4 regions of the Pseudarthrobacter sp. AB1 genome follow, and region 3 is predicted to be linked to each of the others. Evidence: riboswitches for the same ligand, from Rfam matches in the RefSeq annotation. Region 3 holds a riboswitch; each other region holds the start of a gene.
What was found. A riboswitch is a leader RNA that binds a small molecule or an ion and turns the genes downstream of it on or off. The one in region 3 is predicted to bind thiamine pyrophosphate.

Region 1 (3,186 bases), on a different contig from region 3:
GTGCTGGCCTCCGACGTCCTGCTTGCGATTCTCGGCGCGGCCCTGTGCATCGATATGGCAGTCAACCGGCACCTGAACAACCTGATGCTGCTGGTGGCGCTGTCCATTGTCGGCTTCATCGGGTCAGTGACAGTTGCGCGCTTTGTGGCCGACCGGCGGGAGCAAGCCAATGAATCCTGAGGCCAGCGTGGTTGATAACCTCATCGATACCGTGTCGGCGGTGTTCCTGGTGGTGGGTGCCCTCATGTCCCTCGCCGCCGCCGTCGGACTGCTGCGCTTTCCGGACCTGCTCAGCCGCATGCACGCGGCCACCAAGCCCCAGGTGCTGGGGCTGTTCCTGCTCCTTGCGGCCATCGGCCTGCAGATGCGCACCTGGTGGGTGTGGCCCGCGCTGCTCGTGGCCTGGATCTTCCAGCTGCTGACCGTGCCGGTTTCCGCCCACATGGTGGGCCGTGCCGGGTACCGCACCAAACACCTGCACCGCGAGCTGCTCAGCTCCGATGAACTCGACGCCGTGGTTCAGAAGGCGGCACAATCCGCCCGGGATGACTCTTCCCGGGATGAAGCGGGCGACGGCGGCCGGCGGGACTGAGCCTCACTCGCCGATGCTTACGTACCGGCCCCGCGCGTGAGTTTTTGTCCAGATAACGCGGCGTCTGGGCCGTTTGGAGTCCTTTATCTGGACAAAAACTCATGTGTTGGTGGTGCGCCTAGACGATGTCCTGGGACTTGGCGAAGCGGGTAATGGCCCGTTGTGTGCCGCGGTTAGCCAGCACCTGGATGATAGTGCTGACCGAGGCCGAAATAAGCGCGAACGTCAGCGCCGAGCGGAGGCTCGTGGGGGTGTCTTCATCCTTGCCGGTGGGAGCCTTCCGGCCGGTGGACTTTTCCCACACGGTATTGACCATCTTGGTGCCGACGAATCCGGCGCCGAGGCTGATTGCGGTGCCGAGCAGCTTGATGAACAGGTTCATTCGTTGAACTCCTTGTGAGCGGATCCGGGACTGTCTTTAGCCTAACCCGGCTGCATGGACTCCAGAATCTCCCGCAGGGCTTCCACCACGAGATCGTGGTCCTGCTGCTGGGGCAGGCCCGAGACCGTCACCGTGGCTACGGCGCCCACGCCGGCGACGTAGACCGGGAAGCAGCCGCCGTGGGCCGCGTAGACGGTTTCGTCGTACCAGCCGTGGTCCTCGATCCGGCCGCCGTGCAGCCTGCCGCGGAGGCCCACCAGCAACGACGGGATCTCATACCTGGCGGCGGTGCGCTGTTTCGCCCGGATCCAGTGCCCGTTGTCGGGGGTGGCGCCGTCCAGGGCAACATGGAAAAGGACCTGGTCACCCTTCGTGGTGTCGATCGCGATAGGCAGCCGGCGCGATTTGCCGAGCTCCACCAGCAGCAGCCCCAGATTGAGGGAATCATCCCTGGTGAAATGGGGAAACTGCAGCTCGCTGATCTCGCCCTCGATGCGGGCGATCAGGGCCTCCAGCAGCCCCGCCGGCTGGGGCACCGTCGCATCGGGATTGAACGCAGTCACAGTCGGGTTGTTGGCAGTCATGGCCCACAATCTACCCCGCCCGCGGTGTAAACTGGAGCACGCCCATCAGGGCAGATTTATTACGACAGGGGAGCGCCGCCGTCGGACATCACTGGCATTGCCAGGGAACCGCAGGAAGGCGCTGAGAGTGCGGACAGCCGCAGACCCTCGAACCTGATCCGGTTAGTACCGGCGCAAGGGAGTCGAGTTCTCGAAGTGTCCGGAAACGGCGGCAGCGCCGCACGCCGGGGCACTTTCCCCTCCTGTTCCTCAGGAGGACCGAATGACAACTGCAGCAATCAAAAAGACCGGCAATACCTGGCGTGTTGTGGACATCGTGGTGGCGGCCCTCATCGCCATCACCGGCGGCGTGATCTTCTGGGCCTGGTCCCAGGGCGCCGGCATCGTTTCCGCACCAATGAATGCCGTTTACCCCCCACTGACCGGCCTGATCGCCGGCGGCTGGATGATCCCGGCAGTGCTGGGCATGCTCATCATCCGCAAACCCGGTGCGGCGCTCTTCTGCGAAGCTGTGGCCGCCACCGGCGAACTCATCATGGGCTCGCAGTACGGCGCCACGGTGCTGATCTCCGGACTCCTCCAGGGCCTGGGCGCCGAACTGGTGTTCTTCCTGCTGGTGTACGGCAACTTCCGCTTCAAATCCTTCCTGCACCAGAAGTACAACCTCATCGCCGCTCTGCTGGCCGGTGCCGGAGCCGGACTGTTCTGCGGCCTCAACGACTCCTTCCTGCCCTGGGGCTGGAACATCGCCTACGAGCCAGGCGACAAGCTCGTCTACATCGTGTTCTGCACCATCTCCGGCGCGGTGATTGCGGGCGCGCTGTCCTGGATCGCCACCCGCGGCCTGGCCAGGACCGGCGTGTTGAGCTCGTTCGCATCCCGGAAGGCAGCTTCGGAGCCCGTCTTCAACTGATGACCGCTTCCGACGCCGGCGCTTCCGGAGTGCGCCCCGCCGCGGTGTCCGCCCGCGGCTGGGGCTGGCGGCATGCCGGCCGTTCCGCCCCCGCCGTCCACGGACTCGACCTCGACATCGCCCCCGGCGAGCGGGTGCTGCTGCTGGGTCCGTCGGGCGCGGGCAAGTCAACGCTGCTGCACGCGCTCGCGGGGGTGCTGGGGGATGAAGGAGACGACGCCGACGAAACCGGTTCGCTGCTGATCGACGGGGTGGTTCCCCGCGGGCAGCGCGGCCGCTCGGGCCTGATGCAGCAGGACCCCGAAACGCAGGTAGTTCTGTCGCGCCTGGGTGACGACGTCGCCTTCGGCGCCGAGAACCTCGCCGTTCCACGGGACGAGATCTGGCGGCGCGTCCATGAAGCGCTCGACGACGTCGGGCTGCGAAGTGCCGGGGGCGGCGCTGGCGGCGGAGCTGGTGTGAACGCCAATGGCACTGGTGTGGACGCCGACGGCGGGCCAGGTGCCGCCGGGCTCCCGCTGGACCACCCGACGTCGGCCCTGTCCGGCGGACAGAAGCAGCGACTGGCGCTGGCCGGGATCCTCGCGATGCGGCCCGGGCTGATCCTGCTGGACGAGCCCACCGCGAACCTGGATCCCGCCGGTGTGCTGGAAGTCCGGGACGCAGTGGGCCGCTGCCTGGACAAAACCGGCGCCACACTCGTTGTGGTGGAACA
Region 2 (3,186 bases), on a different contig from region 3:
CAGGTTGCAGAAGTGACGTCCCTGGGCCTCGTGCAGATGACGCGAAAGCGCATGGGTACCGGACTCCTGGAAGTCTTCGGGGAGCAGTGTGAAACCTGTGCAGGCCGCGGAATTGTCACCCACGACGACCCCGTGGAGCACCGCCGCGCCAATACCGTAGCCGCTGAGCACCACGTGCAGCGGGTGGACAGCCGGCAGGAACCCCGCATCAACGATCAGCGCGCCGACAGCATGCGCACGGACAGTCAGCGCCCGGACAGCCAGCCGGGTGGCCGCACTGACCGGAAGCGCCGCCGCGGACGTGGCGGCCAGCCACTGGAAACGGCACCGGCAGCGCCGGTGCAGATCCACACGGTCCACCCGGAACCCAGTGACGCCGAGCGCCATGCCAAGGCCGAGGCCACGCGGGCCGCGCTTGCGAACATTGCGGCCGCAGCCCACGCTGCGCACGTGCACGACGACGAAGTGGCTCGCGCATCAGCCGCGGCGGGACAATCTCCGGCTGCGCCAGTGCCTGCTGCGCCGGTGCCGGCTGCGCGGCCCGAGATGGACTCCAATGGCCGCCCGGCCGCTGTGCTGACGTTCGGCGGCGAGCAGGTGGTGCTGCCGTTCGTGGCCCACCACGAGGACCAGCCGCACGCACCGGCCCTGACGCTTGACCGCCTCGCGGAGGCCTTCGCCCGCCTTGGCGAGCCGGCCCCTGTAGTTGAAAACGAGCCGTCCGCAGTCCAGGCAGCTGCAAGCCAACCGGGCGAACCTGCCCGTCAGCAGCAGCCGGCAGTGGCGGAGAAGGATTACTCCGACCACACCGAGGAGCCCCGCGCCCGCCGTCCCCGGCGGAACCGGAGCGCCAGCCGTGCCCAAGGCGCAGCCAACGCCACGTCTGTGGAGCATCACGAAGCCGCTCCGGCGGCTGCCGCTGGACAGACCCACGCCGCCAAGGCCCCGGAATCCGTCAAGGCTGCGGTGGCTGACAAGCTTGCGGCCACCAACTCGCCTATCATCCTGGGTGTTGGGGTTCCGGCCTCGGAACTCTAACGAAGCAGCAGGGCAAGCCTCTACAACGGCGCCCGGACGTGTCTGTGAATCACAGGCTGCGTCCGGGCGTCAGGCGTTAAGTCCCGAGGGACGCTAGGCTGGTGACTGACACGGGGTGCCGCGCAGAGAGCCGGCTGAGATCCACACCCGTTGAACCTGTCCGGTTAGCACCGGCGAAGGGATGTCTCCTTTGGCTTCAACTTCTGTCCTTCCTCCCGCAACGCCCGCGGCGGTTCTGCCGGATATCTCAGCAAACCAGGGTGCGGTCCGGCCGGCGCCAGGCCGGTCTGGCAGCGTCCAGGTGCTTCGTGACGTCCCGCGGGTGCTGTCCATTGCCGGATCGGACCCGTCAGGCGGCGCGGGCGTCCAGGCCGACCTCAAAAGCATTGCGGCTCTTGGCGGCTACGGCATGGCGGCCATCACTGCACTGACAGTCCAGAACACCCAGGGTGTGCAGGCGGTTCACGTGCCGCCGGCATCCTTCCTGGGCCAGCAGCTGGATGCCATCAGCGACGACATCACCATCGATGCGGTCAAGATCGGCATGCTCGGCGATGCTGCGGTGATTGGAGTGGTCCGGGACTGGCTGGTAAAGGTGCGTCCCGCCGTCGTCGTTCTCGATCCGGTGATGGTGGCCACGAGCGGTGACCGGCTGCTGCAGGAGTCTGCCGAGGCAGCCCTGCGGGAGCTGCTCCCGCTCGCTGACCTGATCACCCCCAACCTGGCCGAATTGGCCATCCTGGTGGGGGAGCGGCAGGCACGGGACTGGCCTGATGCGCTCGGACAGGGGCAGCGGTTGTCCGCCGCGACCGGTGCCACGGTCCTGGTCAAGGGCGGCCACCTCGACGGCGGTGCCTGCCCGGATGCCCTGGTCAACGCCGCCGGGCTGCTCGCCCAGAAGGTAGTGGAAGTGAGCGGCGACAGGATCCCCACCCGCAACAGCCACGGCACCGGCTGCTCGCTGTCGTCGGCCATGGCTACGGCCCGGGCCAGGCTGGGGAACTGGGAATCCGCACTACGGCAAGTGAAGCCTTGGCTGGTCGGCGCACTGCAGGCCGCTGATCAGCTGGAGGTGGGCGGGGGCCACGGCCCCATCCACCACTTCCACCACATGCAACAGGTTCCGGCAGCCGGAGAATTCGCCCAGACGCTCCAGCGGGCGTCGGCGCCGGATCTTGCGGCCATCTACGGGCTGGATTTCATCCGCGGCCTGGCGGGCGGCACATTGGCAGAGGAACAGTTCGGCTACTACCTGGCGCAGGACGCCATCTACCTGAATGGCTATTCGCGGGTCCTTGCCCGCGCCAGTGCACTGGCGCCCACGGAAGCCGCTCAGACGTTCTGGGCAAACTCTGCCCGGCAATGCCTTGAGGTCGAATCCGAGCTGCACCGCACGTGGCTGAGCACCAGGACGGTGGACTCCGCCCTTGGCCCCGTCACCAAGTCCTATGTGGACCACCTGCTGGCAGCCTCGGCCTCCGGCAGCTACGCGGTCCTCGTCGCTGCGGTGCTGCCGTGCTTCTGGTTGTACGCCGAGGTGGGACAGACCCTCCACGCGGAGTTCCTGGCCGCCGGTGCACCGAAGGCGCATCCCTATGCCGACTGGTTGCGGGCCTACGCTGACGAGGACTTCGCGCAGGCCACCCGCGATGCCATCGCTTTGGCTGACGACGCGGGCCGGAGCGCTTCCGCGGATGAACGTGCGGCGATGCTGGTGGCGTTCAGGCAGTCGTGCCGGTTCGAAGTGGAGTTCTTCGACGCGCCGCGAATTCATTCCTGACAGTCCGGGGCCCGCGTGGCCTGTACGATAGTCAGGCACGGTTTTGGATTGTCAGTGCAGTACCTGCTTATGGGTCCTATCACAGACAACCGACCGTAACCAGCCTCATTTGCGGCCGAAGGCAAAATTAGCGTATTCTAGATCTTCGGTGCTTACGCCAACACTTGGGTTACGACCCCACGGCGTTGAGGCACAGCGAGAACCCAGCCGATTATGGAATCGGGTTCAGCACGCAAATTTAGTAATAAACGTCGAGAGAAGTGAGTTCCCAAGTGGTGTACGCGATTGTCCGCGCAGGCGGCCGCCAAGAGAAGGTTTCCGTTGGAGACTTCGTTACCCTGAACCGCGTCCCCGGTGGAGCCGGCAGC
Region 3 (3,186 bases):
GCCGTGAAGCAGCCTGCAGTGTTGGGCAGGATCCGGATCCCGTGGTCCACCAGGAGCTGGAAAAGGGACCCCGACTCGGCCGGCGAATAGCGCCTCATGGCCACCGTGGTCAGTTCGGTTCCGGACGCCAGCAGGGCAGCGCCCAGCCCGTCGAGGCTCGGGGCCCCCCCGGTGCCCATGATAAGGCGGGAGCCGAGCTCGACGCCGTCGATCACCAGCCTGTCAGCTGCTTCGGCCGGCTTCTGTGTGCTGATGTTGCTGGTTACTGTCATGGTGTCAGCCTCCCTGGACTGCTGTGACCAGTTCGACGTCGTCACCTTCGGCGAGCGCCGTGACGAACCACTGGCTGCGGGGTACTACTTCGGAGTTGTGGGCGACGGCGACGCCAAGTTTCTGCCCGTCTGTCGCCTGGCCGTCAGCTGCGAGGGGGCGGCCTGTGATCTGGCTGATGAGGGTGGTGATGGAGGCGTCGTCCGCGACGGAATGGCGCGAGCCGTTGAGGGTGATGTTCATGCTGATTCCTTCTGAGGGTCGAGGTCCTTCATGATGCTGATGTCCGTGGGTGGGGACTGTGTGCCGGCTGTGCGGTGCTGGCTTGAAAAGCGGGCCGGGTTGAGCGCCCCCCAACGAGGATCCGTCCGGCCGTCGAGCAAGTCCCGGCAGATCGCTGCCGCCGCCGGAGCCAGGAGCACTCCATGACGGAAGAACCCGGTGGCAACAATCAGCCCGGCAATGTTCCCCAGGCTCTCCTGGTTTCCCGTTCCTGGTGCGGAAACCGGTACGCGGCCCAGGAGCGGCGCGTTGTCCGGGGTCGCCGGCCTTGCCCGCGCCGTACATTCGAGGAGTTCAAGCTCCGAGACGGCCGGCACCAGGACCTGGGCGTCACGCAGCAGCTGGTAGACGCCGCCGGCCGAGACAGCACCATCGCCTGTCCCGGCGAGCGCGTCCTCCCGTTGCGTTGCCCCGATCACCACCGTGCCGTCCCCTCTGGGAACGATGTAGACCGGCACGCCATGGACTATTCCGCGGACTGTCGAGGTGAGGAGCGGGCGCAGGTGCTGCGGCACAGCAAGTCGAAGGATGTCACCGTAGACGGGCCGCAGGGGCAGGTACAGCCCAACCGGCAGGCCTTCCAGCGAGGCCGCCTGCAATCCGTTGGCCACGATAGTCTCGCCGGCCTGGACTGTTCCGCCGTCGGCGAGCGCCACGCCGCTGACGCGGCCGTCCTCCCAAAGAACGGCAGCGGCCCGCTGGTCAACGGCGAATCCCCCGCGGGCACCTGCCACGGCGGTTTCTGTTCCCGGTTCATGGAGGGCCAGGACTTCCTGGAGGCACGCCACCAGCCTACGTGGATCCACCTGGTGGTCTGCGGGGATGTCCAGGGCACAGGAGATGGCCGGGCTGAGCAGGGATTCCCTGGATCTGGCCTCACGGACAGTCAGGGGTTCCACCACCAGGCCGCTGGCCTGCTGCACGGCCCGGAGGTCCATCAGCGCCCTGCGGTCCGCGGCGTCCGCGCCGATGGCGAGGGTCGGCGTCGTCAGGTATCCGGTCTCGCCAGCCCCTGCCAGAGCAAGGTCTGCCGCGAAGGCGGGCCACAGGCCGGAGGACGCAAGCATCAGCGCCAGGAGGTCTTCCTCCTGATAGTGGAGTTCGCTTACAGGGGCCAGCATGCCGGCGGCTGCCCAGGTGGCGCCTCTCCCGGGCGCGTCATCGATCAGCACAACGGAACGGCCGGATCGCCGGGCCTCCCAGGCTATGGCGTGGCCGATGACTCCACCGCCGATGACCGCCACGTCGGCGTGCAGCACGGAGTCCGGTCGGGCTGATGCAGTCTCAGGCGGGCTGCCTATTGCGGGGGGCATATGGTTCCTTCCCTACGCCGGTACTAGCCGGATCAGGTCAAGCGGTCGGCTCTGACGCCCTCTCAGCCCGGCCGCTTTGTGACGGCTGCAACGGGCTCCCGCAGTACTCGCCCAGTTTAGGGGAATTAGGCTGGTTTCCATGAACGCGCAATCCTTCGCCGCTGCAGGCACGCCCTCCGCCAGCTCTTCCACCCCCGAATCCTTGATCGCAACAGACCCCACCGGCGGCACAGGCCCGGGCCTCCCGCACAGCGCCCGGCTGTACCTATGCACAGACTCACGCCGTGACCGGGGCGACTTTGGCGAGTTTGTGGACGCGGCTTTTGCCGGCGGCGTCGACATCATCCAGCTCCGAGACAAGGCGATCGAGGCGGCGGAGGAGCTGGAGCTGCTGGCCGTGCTTCAGGCCGCGGCCGAACGCCACGGAAAGCTATGGGCCGTCAATGACCGCGCCGATGTCGCTATGCTGTCCGGCGCCCCCGTCTTCCACATCGGGCAAAAAGACCTGCCGGTCGCTTCCGCCCGCGCCCTGCTCGGGGCACCCACAGCGATCGGGCTGTCCACGCACACCGCCGAACAGATCGAAGGCGCCATCCGGCTGTCCGGCGGGCTGACGTCCGAACGCGGCCTGGACTACTTCTGCGTCGGACCGGTCTGGGCCACTCCCACCAAGCCCGGCCGGGCCGCCGTCGGCCTTGAGCTGGTGCGGTACGCTGCCGAAGCAGTCCGCGCTGCCGGTGGCGCCCAGGCCACGCTGCCCTGGTTTGCCATCGGAGGCATCGATCTTGGCAACGTGGAGCAGGTGGTGGAGGCCGGTGCCGGCAGGATTGTGGTGGTGCGCGCCATCACCGAGGCCCCCGATCCCGCAGCGGCTGCCGCAGCACTCGTGGCGGCCCTGAACGCAGGCGCATCCTGACAATCCCACGCGTGGCGGACCGTGGGCGTGCACGATCCATGAAAATCGGGCTAACCTGATTTTCGTGTCACATCATCGGTTGGCCCCCAACGTCCACGAGCAGACCAACGAGCTCGCGGCGGCACTGAGCGCCCTGCGGACCGAGCTGGAACTGCCCGGACCCTACCCGGCGGAGGCGGTCCGGGACGCGGAAGCGGCAGTGGCCGCACACGAGTTGCCAGGCGCTGACCTGACAGACGTGGACTTCCTCACCATCGATCCGGCGTCCTCCACTGACCTGGACCAGGCGCTGTTCATCGAGCGCGCGGACGATGGCTACCGCGTGCTTTATGCCATCGCTGACGTGCCGTCCTTTGTCCGCCCCGGCGGCATGCTGGATGCAGAGACCCGGCGCCGCGGCCAAAC
Region 4 (3,186 bases), on a different contig from region 3:
GTCCGGATTTCGACTTGACACGGACGAATGGAGCAGCGGGGCGGACCGGCACGCCACAGCCAGCCTAGGACGACCAGACGTAGACACCGGTGCGCGCGGCGTCATCGATCGAGTTCGCCAGCTCGGCGACCTTCTGGACATACGTCCGGGCCTCGTCCACGCCGAAGGGCATGTCATCCTGGGCGGCCCACTTTTCAGCGACGTCATCCAGGACATTACCGTCCCCCTCAGTCTCATAACTGAGCAGGTCCGCCAGCGCACGCACCATGGCCGGCGGAACCCCGAGGAGCGAATCGCTGGCCACGTCCACCATGGCCAGTTCGTAGTCCGCGCCACCGGCGTGCACCGCAGCACCGGCAAGATCGCCAAGCTGTTCGATTTCGAAATCGCTGATTCCGGGAATCCGCAGGCCCTGGCCCGCCGGGGAGCCGCCCGCATCCAGGACGACCGCCCGCTTCAGCGCGGCATCGTGAGTGGAAACAAAAATTTCAGTGAAGCCCATGGGAACAGCCCTCATTCCGTCGACGGTGCGGCCCGGAAGGGCTGCATCAGGTGCCGCCCCGGCCGTTCAGAATCAGCCTAGTACAACGCGCCCCGCACCTTTGGCATCCGCACTCAGCGGACGGCGACACGGATCCTGTTGCGCCACGGATCCTCGAAGCGAAGCTCGGCGCCCGTGTGGTGCGAGGCCACACCGGCGACCTTCAGGCGATCGGCGAGCGCACCGACGTCGTCCCCGGAAGTGACCTCGATGAGCACTTCATCCAGGCCCAGGGTGTCCTTGCGGGGACCGGCGCCGCGGCTGTTCCAGACGTTCATGGCCATGTGGTGGTGATACCGGCCGGCCGAGACAAACAGCGCCTGCCCGTGCCAGCCTGCGGTCTTTTCGAAGCCCAGCGTGCCCACGTAGAAACGGTGCGCCGACTGGACGTCACCCACCTGGAGGTGGATGTGGCCCACCCCGGCTTCAGCGGCCTGCTGGCCGGCCACGGATTCCTGGGTCAGGTGCTGCTCAAGGTAGCGCTGCGGTGGCAGTGCCAGGCTGTCCATCACCACATCCTTCCCGTTCCAGGACCAGTTTTCTCGGGGCCTGTCCCAGTACAGTTCGATGCCGTTGCCTTCGGGGTCGTTGAAGTAGAAGGCCTCGCTGACGAGGTGGTCGGCGCTGCCCGTGAAGGATCGGGGTTCGTATTGCGCTGCAGAGGCCACCGTGGCAGCCAGTGACGCCTGGTTGTCAAAGAGCAGTGCGGTGTGGAACAGCCCGGCCTCTCCCCTGCCAGGCAGGTTCAGGGAAGGGGCGGCCGCGAGATGGACGAGCGGGCGTTGAAGGCGGCCAAGGTAGACGCCACCGTCCTCTTCCGCCACAACCTCCAGGCCGAGTGCGCGCTGGTAGTAGTCGGTCATCAGCTTCACGTCGCCCACCTTGAGCATCACGGTGCCCATGGAGAGGTCGGCAGGAAGGAGATCCCGGCTGGTGGCTTCTGCAGTCATTGAACGCTCCCGGTCCGTTGGCCTTCGGGGTCGAAGGCGGCTATACCTTCAATTTACTTGAAGCTTCAATTTAATTCAAGTGGCTGAACGCACAGACTGCAACTCCGGTCCCGTGAGTGCTGTCACCGGGCCGCCCTCGGCCTGTGGTAGCTTCGACTTGACCACACGGGAGCCCTTGCAGGGGCTGAGATCGGGCTGACGCAGCCTGCGACCGTTGAACCTGTCCGGGTAATGCCGGCGAAGGAAGTGAGTATTCATTGAATACACAAGAAACACAGCTGATCCCTGCCCACATTGAAGCCGACCAGGATCAAACGTTCCAGCCTGACACTCAGTCACTGAAGTCCCACTCGCTGGCGTTCATCACTGATGACGCCACCGGGATCCGGGTTCCCGTGACCGAGATCGCGCTGGAACCATCGCCGAACGGCGCGGCGAACGGGCCTTTCCGGACCTACCGCACGGCCGGGCCGGGCAGCGATCCGGTGGTGGGCCTCAACCCGTTCCGCTCGGAGTGGATCGCCGCCCGCGGCGACACCGAGCCGTACAGCGGACGGAAACGGAACCTGCTCGACGACGGTAAGTCGGCCGTGCGGCGCGGCGCAGCCTCTGCGGAGTGGAAGGGGGCACAGCCGGTGCCCCGCCGCGCCGTCGACGGCAGGACCGTCACGCAGATGCACTACGCACGGCAGGGTGTGGTGACCACCGAGATGCAGTTCGTTGCCCTCCGCGAGAACTGTGACGTGGAACTGGTCCGCAGCGAAGTCGCTGCCGGCCGCGCCATCATCCCCAACAACATCAACCACCCGGAATCCGAACCGATGATTATCGGCAAGGCCTTCCTGGTCAAGATCAACGCCAATATCGGCAACTCCGCGGTGACCAGCTCCATCGCCGAGGAAGTGGACAAACTCCAATGGGCCACCCAGTGGGGCGCCGACACGGTGATGGACCTCTCCACCGGAGATGACATCCACACCACGCGGGAATGGCTCATCCGCAACTCCCCCGTACCCATTGGCACGGTGCCGATCTACCAGGCCCTGGAGAAGGTCAATGGCGAGGCCAACGCACTGACGTGGGAAATCTTCCGGGACACCGTCATTGAGCAGTGCGAGCAGGGCGTGGACTACATGACCATCCACGCCGGTGTGCTGCTGCGTTACGTGCCGCTGACGGCCAACCGCGTCACCGGCATCGTCTCCCGGGGCGGTGCGATCATGGCGGGCTGGTGCCTGGCCCACCACCAGGAAAACTTTCTTTACACGCACTTCGACGAGCTGTGCGAGATCTTCGCCAAGTACGACGTCGCGTTCTCCCTGGGCGACGGACTGCGCCCGGGAGCCACTGCGGACGCCAACGACGCCGCCCAGTTCGCGGAGCTGGACACGCTCGCGGAGCTTACGCAGCGGGCGTGGGAATTCGATGTGCAGGTCATGGTGGAGGGTCCTGGGCACGTCCCGTTCCACCTGGTGCGGGAGAACGTGGAACGCCAGCAGGAACTCTGCAAGGGCGCCCCGTTCTACACACTGGGGCCCCTGGTCACGGACATTGCCCCGGGCTATGACCACATCACGTCCGCCATCGGCGCCACCGAAATCGCCCGGTACGGGACAGCCATGCTTTGTTACGTCACGCCCAAGGAGCACCTTGGCCTGCCGAACAAGGACGACGTGAAGACCGGGGTGATCACCT

Region 1: another riboswitch for thiamine pyrophosphate. It lies ahead of DAD99_RS10010 (ECF transporter S component); the one in region 3 lies ahead of thiO (glycine oxidase ThiO).
Region 2: another riboswitch for thiamine pyrophosphate. It lies ahead of thiD (bifunctional hydroxymethylpyrimidine kinase/phosphomethylpyrimidine kinase); the one in region 3 lies ahead of thiO (glycine oxidase ThiO).
Region 4: another riboswitch for thiamine pyrophosphate. It lies ahead of thiC (phosphomethylpyrimidine synthase ThiC); the one in region 3 lies ahead of thiO (glycine oxidase ThiO).

What each region holds. Positions count from the first base shown of each region.
Region 1 is NZ_PZKO01000035.1:47,898-51,083, forward strand. Features, by position in the region: gene DAD99_RS09990 (monovalent cation/H+ antiporter complex subunit F) at 1-180, shown strand, start outside; gene mnhG (monovalent cation/H(+) antiporter subunit G) at 170-592, shown strand; gene DAD99_RS10000 (DUF4235 domain-containing protein) at 711-974, opposite strand; gene DAD99_RS10005 (heme-degrading domain-containing protein) at 1,016-1,558, opposite strand; TPP riboswitch at 1,615-1,756, shown strand; gene DAD99_RS10010 (ECF transporter S component) at 1,821-2,471, shown strand; gene DAD99_RS10015 (ABC transporter ATP-binding protein) at 2,471-3,186, shown strand, end outside.
Region 2 is NZ_PZKO01000060.1:64,747-67,932, forward strand. Features, by position in the region: gene DAD99_RS17100 (Rne/Rng family ribonuclease) at 1-1,038, shown strand, start outside; TPP riboswitch at 1,140-1,237, shown strand; gene thiD (bifunctional hydroxymethylpyrimidine kinase/phosphomethylpyrimidine kinase) at 1,220-2,818, shown strand; gene rplU (50S ribosomal protein L21) at 3,091-3,186, shown strand, end outside.
Region 3 is NZ_PZKO01000055.1:231,486-234,671, reverse strand. Features, by position in the region: gene DAD99_RS14860 (thiazole synthase) at 1-272, opposite strand, end outside; gene thiS (sulfur carrier protein ThiS) at 277-513, opposite strand; gene thiO (glycine oxidase ThiO) at 510-1,865, opposite strand; TPP riboswitch at 1,858-1,977, opposite strand; gene thiE (thiamine phosphate synthase) at 2,005-2,781, shown strand; gene DAD99_RS14840 (RNB domain-containing ribonuclease) at 2,846-3,186, shown strand, end outside.
Region 4 is NZ_PZKO01000059.1:55,922-59,107, reverse strand. Features, by position in the region: gene DAD99_RS16675 (hypothetical protein) at 65-502, opposite strand; gene DAD99_RS16670 (VOC family protein) at 616-1,491, opposite strand; TPP riboswitch at 1,647-1,754, shown strand; gene thiC (phosphomethylpyrimidine synthase ThiC) at 1,749-3,186, shown strand, end outside.